2 regions of the Streptomyces sp. NPDC058955 genome follow, and region 2 is predicted to be linked to the other one. Evidence: riboswitches for the same ligand, from Rfam matches in the RefSeq annotation. Region 2 holds a riboswitch; the other holds the start of a gene.

Region 1 (4,882 bases), on a different contig from region 2:
GCGATCCTGGCCTCGGTCGGGCTGCACGCGTACAACGGCACGCTCTCCGACGTGCCCTCGCTCACCGAGACCCTGACCGTGGTGACCGTCTCGGCGCTGGCGCTGGTGATCAACCTGGTGGTGCGGCGCAGCGGGGAGCGGCTGGCGTCGGCGCGGGTGATCGCGGAGGCCGCGCAGCGGGCGGTGCTGCCGATGCCGGCGGAGCGGATCGCGGGGCTCCAGTGCGCGGCCAGGTACGAGGCGGCGCAGGCGGACGCCTTCATCGGCGGCGACCTGTTCGCGGTGCAGGACACCCCGCACGGGGTGCGGCTGGTGGTCGGCGACGTGCGGGGGAAGGGCATGGACGCGGTGGAGGCGGTGGCCGTCGTCATCGGGGCCTTCCGGGAGGCAGCCGAGCAGGAGGCGACGCTGGAGGGAGTGGCGCAGCGGCTCGAACGGGCCCTCACACGGGAGGGGACCCGGCGGGAGGGGCTGGACGCCTTCGAGGGGTTCACGACGGCGGTGCTCGCGGAGATCCCGCGCGAGGGCGAGCGCGTCCGCCTGGTGAACCGGGGGCATCCGCCGCCGCTGCTGCTGTACGGGGACGGGCGCCTGGAGGCGATCGAGCCGGCCGAGGCGGCGCTGCCGCTCGGGATGGGGGAGCTGTCGGTCTGGCCGGACCGGGCCGACGAGCGGTCGTACCCGCCGGGCGCGACGCTGCTCTTCTACACCGACGGGCTCTCGGAGGCGCGGGACCCGAGCGGCGTCTTCTACGATCCGGCGGACCGGCTCGCGGGGGCGGTCTTCCCCGGGCCGGAGGAGCTGCTCGACGCGCTCGTGGACGACGTGCGGCGGCACACCGGCGGGGGGTCGACCGACGACATGGCGCTGCTCGCGGTGAGCCGGCCGGCGGCCGGGGCCCCGGAGCGGCGGCGGACGATGCCGGTGGTGCCGCCCGGGCCGGCGGGTTGACGGGGACGGGCGGGACGGGCGGAACGGGCCGTCATCACGGTCCGTGGTCACGAGGTGTCACAGCGATAACAATTGACATAACGTCAGATTCTCGGGGTTTGCCGGGGCCTCACTGAAGGGGGGTCAACTCGGGCGAATCCCTGCCAATTCAATGAATGATCAAGAGGAACGGCTTGGAATCGGACCGCCGTGTCTATTAACGTTCGATAACGCAGCGCGGTCGTCCCAGCCGTCGCAAGAGGCGGCTCCGTGCGCACGTGCCGAATCCCGAAAGGGAACCGGGGAACCATCCCTTGGGGTGAATCGGGCCCCTCGCACCTCCCCCGTGCGAACACGCCCGTAGGAGACCTTCCTGCTCCGAACCCGTCAGCTAACCCGGTAGGCGAGAAGGAAGGAAAGGAGCGCGCCCCCGTGGCGTCCAACACCCCCGTACCCGGAGCCCCCTTCGACCCCTTCGGCGGCCCGGGTGCCGTCGGAGCGGACGACCCGGCCGGCGCAGCGTCGGGCACGTACGCGTACGACACCGCCTCCTTCACCCCCGCGCCCGGGGAGTGGAACCCGACCGAGGGCTCCCTGCGCGCCGAGAGCCGCGCCGGCGGCCGGCACCGGGTCGTGAAGCAGCGCTCCAACTTCGCCCGCTCCTCCACCGTCCTCGGCGTCGGCGTCATCGCCGCCGTCGGCGCGGGCGGCCTCGCCACCGCGCAGGAGAAGCCCCCGGTCGCGATCTCGCTCCCGGACCTCCCCGACCTGGGCCTCCCGGACGCCCACGACCTGCCCGGCGTCGGCTCGCTGCTGCCCGGCGGCGACGAGGAGACCGCCGAGGCGCAGGACTCCGCGCCGGTCGCCACGGGCGGCGCCGGCGCGAAGCCGCTCACCTCGATCACGTACACCGCCCCGGCCGACACCGACACCGCCGGCACCGCCGCCACCGGGGAGCGCACCGCCTCCGCCGCCGACGCCGGCGAGGCCCTGCGCGCCCGCATCCTCCAGCAGGCCGAACAGCAGCAGCAGGCCGCCGTCGACGCCGAGAAGCTGGCCGCCGAGAAGGCCGCCGCCGAGAAGGCCGCGGCGGACGCCGCCGCCCAGGCCGAGGCCGCCGCCAAGGCGGAGGCCGAGGCGAAGGCCAAGGCGGAGGCGGAAGCGGAGGCGAAGCGGCTCGCCGAGGAGAAGGCCGAGGCCGAGCGGATCGCCGCCGAGAAGGCGGAGGCCGAGCGGCTCGCCCAGCTGGCCGCCAGCTACTCGATGCCGCTCTCCTCGTACACGCTCACCTCCACCTACATGCAGTCCGGTTCGATGTGGTCCTCCGGCTACCACACGGGCCTCGACTTCGCCGCCCCCACCGGCACCCCGCTCAAGGCGGTGCACGGCGGCACCATCAAGTCGGCCACCTACTCCGGCTCGTACGGCTACCGGATCGTCCTGGAGCTGGAGGACGGCACCGAGATCTGGTACTGCCACCTCTCCTCCATGACCGTCGCCGCCGGCCAGACCGTCTCCACCGGCGAGACCATCGGTCGCGTCGGCGCCACCGGCAACGTCACCGGACCCCACCTCCACATGGAGGTCCACACCCCGGACGGCTCGGGCATCGACCCGGCCGAGTGGCTGCGGTCCAAGGGCCTGACGGTCTGAGCCCGCCTTCCGGCCGGGGTTCAGGCTCCTCGACCGGAATACGCCCGGCGGTGCACGGAGTTGATTTCTGCATGACCTCGACTCTGCGCCCGCTGGGCACCTCCGACCTGCGCGTCTTCCCGCTCGCCCTCGGCGGCAACGTCTTCGGCTGGAGCGCCGACGAGGAGCGGTCCTTCGCGGTCCTGGACGCCTACGCGGCCGCCGGCGGCAACTTCGTGGATACCGCCGATGTCTATTCGGAGTGGGTCGAGGGCAACGAGGGCGGCGAGTCCGAGACGATCATCGGCCGCTGGCTGGCCGCCCGCGGCAACCGCTCCGACATCGTCGTCGCCACCAAGGTCGGCGCCCACTCCCCGCTCAAGGGCCTGGCCGCCGCCACCATCAAGGCCGGCGCGGAGGAGTCCCTGCGCCGCCTCGGCACCGACTACATCGACCTGTACTACACGCACTTCGACGACGAGACGGTCCCGGTCGAGGAGATCGTCACCGCCCTCGACCAGCTCGTGAAGGACGGCAAGGTGCGGGCCGTCGCCGCCTCCAACATCTCCCCGGAGCGGCTGCGGGCCTCCCTCGACTTCGCCGAGGCGGAGGGCCTCGCCCGGTACGTGGCGCTCCAGCCCGAGTACAACCTCGTGTCGCGCGAGAAGTACGAGGGCCCGCTCCTCGACACCGCCGCCGACGCGGGCCTCGCCGCCGTCCCGTACTACGGCCTCGCCGCCGGCTTCCTCACCGGCAAGTACCGGCCCGGCCGGACCGTCGAGAGCGTCCGCGCCTACCGGGCCTCCGCCCTCGCCGAGACCGCGCGCGGGCAGGCCGTGCTCGCCGCCCTCGACGAGGTCGCCGAGGCCCACGGCGCCGAGCCCGCCACCGTCGCCCTCGCCTGGCTCGCCTCCCGCCCCACCGTCGCCGCGCCGATCGCCTCGGCCCGCACGGTCGAGCAGGTGCCGGCACTGGTCGCGGTCGCCGACCTGACCCTGACGGCGGCCGAACTGGCCCGCCTCACGGCCGCCTCGGAGACCCCCGAGGGCTAGCCCTTGTACGGGTTGTAGCCGCCGTAGTCGAGGTACTGCGGCGGCACCCACACCCGGCCGGTGGCCCGCGCCGCGTACGACAGCGCGGGGGAGGCCATCGCCCGGCGCTCCCACAGGTGGTGCAGCAGCTCCTGCTCCCGCGCGGCGAAGTCGGGCACCGGGACCGTGCCCCGGCGGGCCCGCTCGCGCAGGAACGCCAGGGTGGTGGCGAAGGACTCGTACTCGCCGACCGTCCGCGCCCCCGCCTTCCCGTACGTACGCGACGCCACCGCCCGCGCGGTGCGGCGGGCCCGCATCGAGGAGAGCGCCAGCGGCTCCTCCGGGGAGAGCCAGCCGGCCGCCGCGTACGCCGGCAGCACCCCGGCGATCGTCCGCAGCTCCTTCTGCCGGCTCCACACGGCCAGCCAGGTCAGCAGACCGAAGGCCGGCACCATGAAGATCCCGTACACGGCGTAGAAGGCGAGCGGGCCGCCGAAGGTCGCCGAACCGTTCCACAGCGCGTGGACGCCCATCGCGAGCAGCAGCCCGGCGAGCGGCAGCAGCACCTTGCGCGGTCTGCGCACCCTGCCGCGCGGGGCGAGCGCGGCCAGACCGAAGCCGATGCCCGTGAGCACCGTGAAGAGCGGGTGCGCGAACGGCGACATCACGACCCGGACGAAGAAGGTGCCGGCGGTGACCGCGCCGATCCCGCCGTCCCCGAGGTCCTGGTCCTCGCCGAAGGCGTTGCCCAGGTAGAGGATGTTCTCGGTGAACGCGAAGCCGGTCGCGGTGAAACCGGCGATCACCACCCCGTCGACCAGGCTCCGGAAGTCCCGCCGCCGGAAGAGGAAGAGCAGCAGGATCGCGGCGGCCTTCGCGGACTCCTCCACCACCGGGGCGATCACCGTGGCGCCGAGGTCGTCGGCCGAGCCCGGGTCGGCGGTCGCGGTGGCGATCCAGCGGACGGCGAAGGAGTTCGCGAGGATCGCGACCAGAGCGGCGGCGAACGCGCCCCACGCGAACGCGAACAGCAGGTTCTTCCACGGACCCGGCTCGACCCGGTCGAGCCAGCGGAACGCCGCCATGAGCAGCGGTACGGGAAGCACCGCGAGGCCCAGCCCGACGAGGAAGCCCTCCGTGCCGGTCTGCTCCCGCACCAGCGCCAGGATCACCAGGGCGCACAGCGCGAGGAGCGTGATCACGGCGACGGCCCGCACGATCCGGCTCCGCCAGAACGCCCGGCGGGGCCGGTACCGCCACTGGCTCCGGTCGGCGGCCACGGCGAACGC
Region 2 (4,882 bases):
CACGCACGGGCCCTTGGCCCACCACTCGGGGAGCATCGCCAGGGCCTCGTCGCCGAACGGGTTGACGCCCGGGCCGGCGACGAGCGAGTGGCCGACGAGGACGTGCAGGCACTTCACGCGGTCGGGCATGCCGCCGGCGCTGGGGAAGCCCTCCAGGACCTCGATGGCGTCACGGCGGGCGATGTAGTCCTCGTGCGCGGCGCGGTAGGCGTCGGCGAGCTCCGGGTCGGTGGCGAGCCGGGCCTGCATCTCCTTCATGACCCCGTTGGCCTCCAGGGTGCCGATGGCCGAGGCCGCCCGGGGGCAGGTGAGGTAGTACGTGGTCGGGAAGGGGGTGCCGTCGGGCAGCCGGGGCGCGGTCTCGACGACGTCCGGGTTGCCGCAGGGGCAGCGGTGCGCGATGGCGCGCAGGCCGCGGGGCGGCCGGCCGAGCTGGGCCTCGAAGGCGGCGACGTCCGCCTCGGTGGGCTCGGTGCGTTCGGTCTGCGGAGGGGGCGTTTCCATCGTGGATCCTGAGTCGGGTCGGTCAGTGGCGGTCGGCGTGGTCGACGCCGTCCCAGAGGTTGTCGTACCAGGGGCGGTCGGCCGTGCCCTGGTCGGCGCGGGGGCGGTCGGCCGCCCCGGGGTCGTTCACGGTGAAGCCGGTCTCGCCGGGGAGCACGTAGTGGAGGTGTTCACGGGCGAGGCGGCGGACGTAGGCGGGGTCCTGGAGGCGGGCCTTCTCGTCCCGCAGCTCCTCGACCCGCCGGGCCGCCTCGGCGGCCTTGCGCTCCTGGTCGGCGATCTCGCCCTGCTGGGAGACGTAGCTCCGTATCGGGTAGGCGAGGGCGACGACGAGGGAGCAGACGACCAGGGCGAGGAAGGCGGCGCGGCCGGTGAGCCGGGAGCGCCGGGCCTGGCGCCGGGTCTGGGAGCGGTAGACACGGGCGGCGGTCTGCTCGCCGATCAGCCTGATCCGGGTCGCGGTCGAGAACCGGTCCCGGTCCTTCACGGCCATGTCGTGTCGCCTCCCCTGTCTCCGGTGTCCCTCAAACGTGCGTCCCCGCACACGGTACGGGACCGGGTGCGGGGACGGACGGAACTACGGTGCCGGGGCAGGTCAGCCCTTGAAGCGCGGGAAGGCGCTGCGGCCGGCGTAGACGGCGGCGTCGTCGAGGATCTCCTCGATGCGCAGCAGCTGGTTGTACTTGGCGACGCGCTCGGAGCGGGCCGGGGCGCCGGTCTTGATCTGGCCGCAGTTGGTGGCGACGGCGAGGTCGGCGATGGTGACGTCCTCGGTCTCGCCGGAGCGGTGGGACATCATGCACTTGAAGCCGTTGCGCTGGGCGAGCTCGACGGCGTCGAGGGTCTCGGTCAGCGAGCCGATCTGGTTGACCTTCACCAGGAGGGCGTTGGCGGACTTCTCCTCGATGCCGCGGGCGAGGCGCTCGGGGTTGGTGACGAAGAGGTCGTCGCCGACGAGCTGGACCTTGTCGCCGAGCTTCTCGGTGATGACGTTCCAGCCGGCCCAGTCGTCCTCGAACAGCGGGTCCTCGATGGAGACGAGCGGGTACGCGGAGACGAGCTCCTCGTAGTACTCGGTCATCTCGGCGGCGGAGCGCTCCTTGCCCTCGAAGAGGTACTTGCCGTCCTTGTAGAACTCGGAGGCGGCGACGTCCAGGGCGAGGGCGACGTCCTTGCCGGGCACGTAGCCGGCCTGCTTGATGGCCTCCAGGATGAGGTCGAGCGCCTCACGGTTGGAGCCGAGGTTCGGGGCGAAGCCGCCCTCGTCGCCGAGGCCGGTGGAGAGGCCCTTGGTCTTCAGGACGGACTTGAGGGTGTGGTAGACCTCGGTGCCCCAGCGCAGCGCCTCGGAGAAGGACTCCGCGCCGATCGGGGCGATCATGAACTCCTGGATGTCGACGTTGGAGTCGGCGTGCGACCCACCGTTGAGGATGTTCATCATCGGAACGGGCAGCAGGTGCGCGTTCGGGCCGCCCAGGTAGCGGAAGAGCGGGAGGTCGCTGGCCTCGGAGGCGGCGTGCGCGACGGCGAGGGAGACGCCGAGGATGGCGTTGGCGCCGAGCGACGACTTGTCCGGGGTGGCGTCCAGGTCGAACATGGCCTGGTCGATCAGGCGCTGCTCGGTGGCGTCGTAGCCGACGAGCTCCGGGCCGATCTGCTCGATGACGGCGAGGACGGCCTTCTCGACACCCTTGCCGAGGTAGCGGTTCTGGTCACCGTCGCGGAGCTCCAGGGCCTCGAACGCACCGGTGGAGGCACCGGACGGCACGGCAGCACGGCCGGTGCTGCCGTCGTCGAGGCCGACCTCGACCTCGACCGTGGGGTTGCCTCGGGAGTCCAGGATTTCCCGGGCTACGACGACGTCGATGGACGGCACGAGCATCTCCTTCTGGGATGTGACGCTAGGTGTGACGCATGGTCGCAAGGTCTCGTTCGCCTTGCGACAAGAGCCTAACCGGCTCCGGCGCTCCGGCCAGCCGACCGCCCGTCCCCTGGGACGAAAAAGGGCCCAAGAGCATCCAGTAGGGGACGAAAGACCCGGAATCTACTGGACGGTAACGGCAGAACCCCGGTCCGGAGCCACGGGGGAAGGGGGCTCGGGACCGGGGTGGTCACCGCGGGAGGGTCGTCGGGTGCCGGTGAGCCGCCGGACTCACCGCCACCGCGGGCCTTACTTCAGGTGGAGCTGCTGGCCCGGGTAGATCAGGTCGGCGTTCTCGACGACGTCCTCGTTGAGCTCGAAGAGCTTCGCCCAGCCGCCCTCGACGCCCTGCGCCTCGGCGATCTTGCTGAGGGTGTCGCCGGCGACGACCTTGTACTCGCCGTCGCCCTTCTTGACCTTCTTGCCGGTCGGGGTGGTGACGGTCTTCTTGGCGGCGGCCTGCGGGGCGGCCTGGGCGGCGCGCTCCGGGGCCTGGCGCTGCTCGCTGCGGGTGGCGGGGCGCTCCGTGGAGCGCTCGGGGGCGCTCTGCTGCGGGGCGGCCTGCTCGGTGCTCTGCTGCTGCGGAGCGGCCTCGGCGGAGCCGCCGTCGTAGGAGGCGGAGGAGAGGCCGACGCCGCAGCTCGGCCAGGCGCCCTTGCCCTGGCCCGCGAGGACCTTCTCGGCGATGGCGATCTGCTGCGACTTGCTGGCCTGGTCGGCGGTGGAGGCGTAGGCGGTGCCGCCGTACGCGGCCCAGGTGGAGGCCGAGAACTGCAGGCCGCCGTAGTAGCCGTTGCCCGTGTTGATGGACCAGTTGCCGCCGGACTCGCACTGGGCGACGCGGTCCCACTCGGAGGAGGTGGCGGCGGAAGCGGTGCCCGCGGCCATCAGCGGGGCGGCGACGGCCGCGCCGGTGACGCCGACGAGGGCGACGACGCGGGTGGCCTTGGAGGGACGACGACGCTTGCCCGTGCCGGAGAACAGCATGGAGTTTCCTCTTCACCGACGCCTGTGAGGTGAGCTGTCGGGTTCGGGCTTGAAGAGTTCGCCCGGCCGCGTGTCCTTGCACGCGGCTTCACCCCTAGCCGGTCCGTTCGGCCGTCAGTCTCAACGGCCGGGACCGGCGCAAACCTTGGGTCCCCCACTCCTGCCTGCGGCGCTTTCGCGACGACAGTTCCCGGCGGCCGACGGCAGGACTCGGCGTTTCGGTCGACGGGGCCCGCGGTGGCGAGCGGTGTCGACCGTAGACACACAGGTGCTCGAAGTTCAAAGGGCCTTACGACGGACAAATCGCCCTTACTTGCACTCCGTCAGACCTCGTTTGCGCAGGTGAGAGCTGACGGAAGCAAAGTTTGCGGACGTGACACGCCAGTTGGGACGAAGAGACCCATGTCTCACTTTCCCAAAATCGGACATACAGCCCTGAAACGACCTCACTTCTCCGCTGCGGGGTCCGTCAGTTCAAGGCTCTGACCAGGAAGGATGAGATCCGGATCGGCGCCGACCGTCTGGCGGTTGGCGTCATAGAGCGCGTCCCAGCCGCCGGCGAGGTCGTTCGCCTGAGCGATCTCCGACAGGCTGTCACCCGGCCGCACGGTGTACGCGTCACTTGCGCCCGAGTTGACGGGGGTTGAGGTGACCTTGTCCGCAGCTGCGGCATGTCGACCGGAATCCTGAGAGGTGTCCGTTGTGTCGGATTCCTCCGGTGCCGCCTCGCCCCGATGCTTGCCCGTCCCGGGTGTGGCCGACGACACGTCAGACCCGTCCGCGCCGGGGGTCACCGGAGTGGTGGGCGTCACGGGCGCCTTCGAGTCGTCCGGGGACGCGACCGGGGCGTCCGGGGTGCCCGTGGAGGCGTCCGGGGCGCCGGGCGCGGTGGTCGCAGGCGGCGGCGTGACCGTCCCCGTGGGGGCCGGGGTCGTGGGCGCCGGGGTGGTGGCGGACTTCGCGGGGGCGGTGGGCGCGGCCGGGGCCGTGGTGGTCCCCGCCGCCTTCTCGGCCGCCCGCTCCGCCTTGTCGGCGCGCTCGGTGGCCGGCGCGGTCGTCCCGGCGGTCTCCGTCGCCTCCGGCCGGGCGTCGGCGGCGGCCCTCGTGGAGGTGCCGCCGGTCCAGTTGGACTCGGGCGCGACGCCGCCCTCTTCCTCCTCCTGGACCGCGGGGCCCGGCTGGACGCCGGTCGCCCTGCCGTCGTTCTCCAGACCGGCGATGGGCGCGCAGGTGGCCCAGTCGGTGCTGCCGGAGGCGAGCGCCTTCTCGGCGACGGTGATCTGCTGCGCGCGGCTGGCGAGGTCGGGGCTGGGGGCGTACGCGAGTCCGCCGTGCCGCTCCCACGCCTCCTGCGTCATCTGGAGGCCGCCGTAGGCGCCGTTGCCGAAGTTGGCGCTCCACTGCCCCCCGGACTCGCAGGCGGCGACCCGGTCCCAGGTGGCCGCGTCGGCGGCGGAGGCGGAGCCGGTG

Evidence for each region. Region 2 has a riboswitch for cyclic di-AMP ahead of ACFW1I_RS17955 (transglycosylase family protein). Riboswitches for the same ligand answer to the same signal wherever they lie in the genome.
Region 1: linked by a shared signal. The riboswitch ahead of ACFW1I_RS34360 (M23 family metallopeptidase) and the one ahead of ACFW1I_RS17955 (transglycosylase family protein) in region 2 are both predicted to bind cyclic di-AMP.

The regions. Positions count from the first base shown of each region.
Region 1 covers NZ_JBHYKM010000146.1:703-5,584, forward strand. The annotation lists gene ACFW1I_RS34355 (PP2C family protein-serine/threonine phosphatase) at 1-951, shown strand, start outside; cyclic di-AMP (ydaO/yuaA leader) riboswitch at 1,200-1,351, shown strand; gene ACFW1I_RS34360 (M23 family metallopeptidase) at 1,363-2,583, shown strand; gene ACFW1I_RS34365 (aldo/keto reductase) at 2,655-3,614, shown strand; gene ACFW1I_RS34370 (PrsW family intramembrane metalloprotease) at 3,611-4,882, opposite strand, start outside.
Region 2 covers NZ_JBHYKM010000041.1:11,167-16,048, forward strand. The annotation lists gene ACFW1I_RS17940 (DUF501 domain-containing protein) at 1-504, opposite strand, end outside; gene ACFW1I_RS17945 (septum formation initiator family protein) at 527-997, opposite strand; gene eno (phosphopyruvate hydratase) at 1,100-2,386, opposite strand; gene ACFW1I_RS17955 (transglycosylase family protein) at 2,675-3,412, opposite strand; cyclic di-AMP (ydaO/yuaA leader) riboswitch at 3,417-3,594, opposite strand; gene ACFW1I_RS17960 (transglycosylase family protein) at 3,859-4,882, opposite strand, start outside.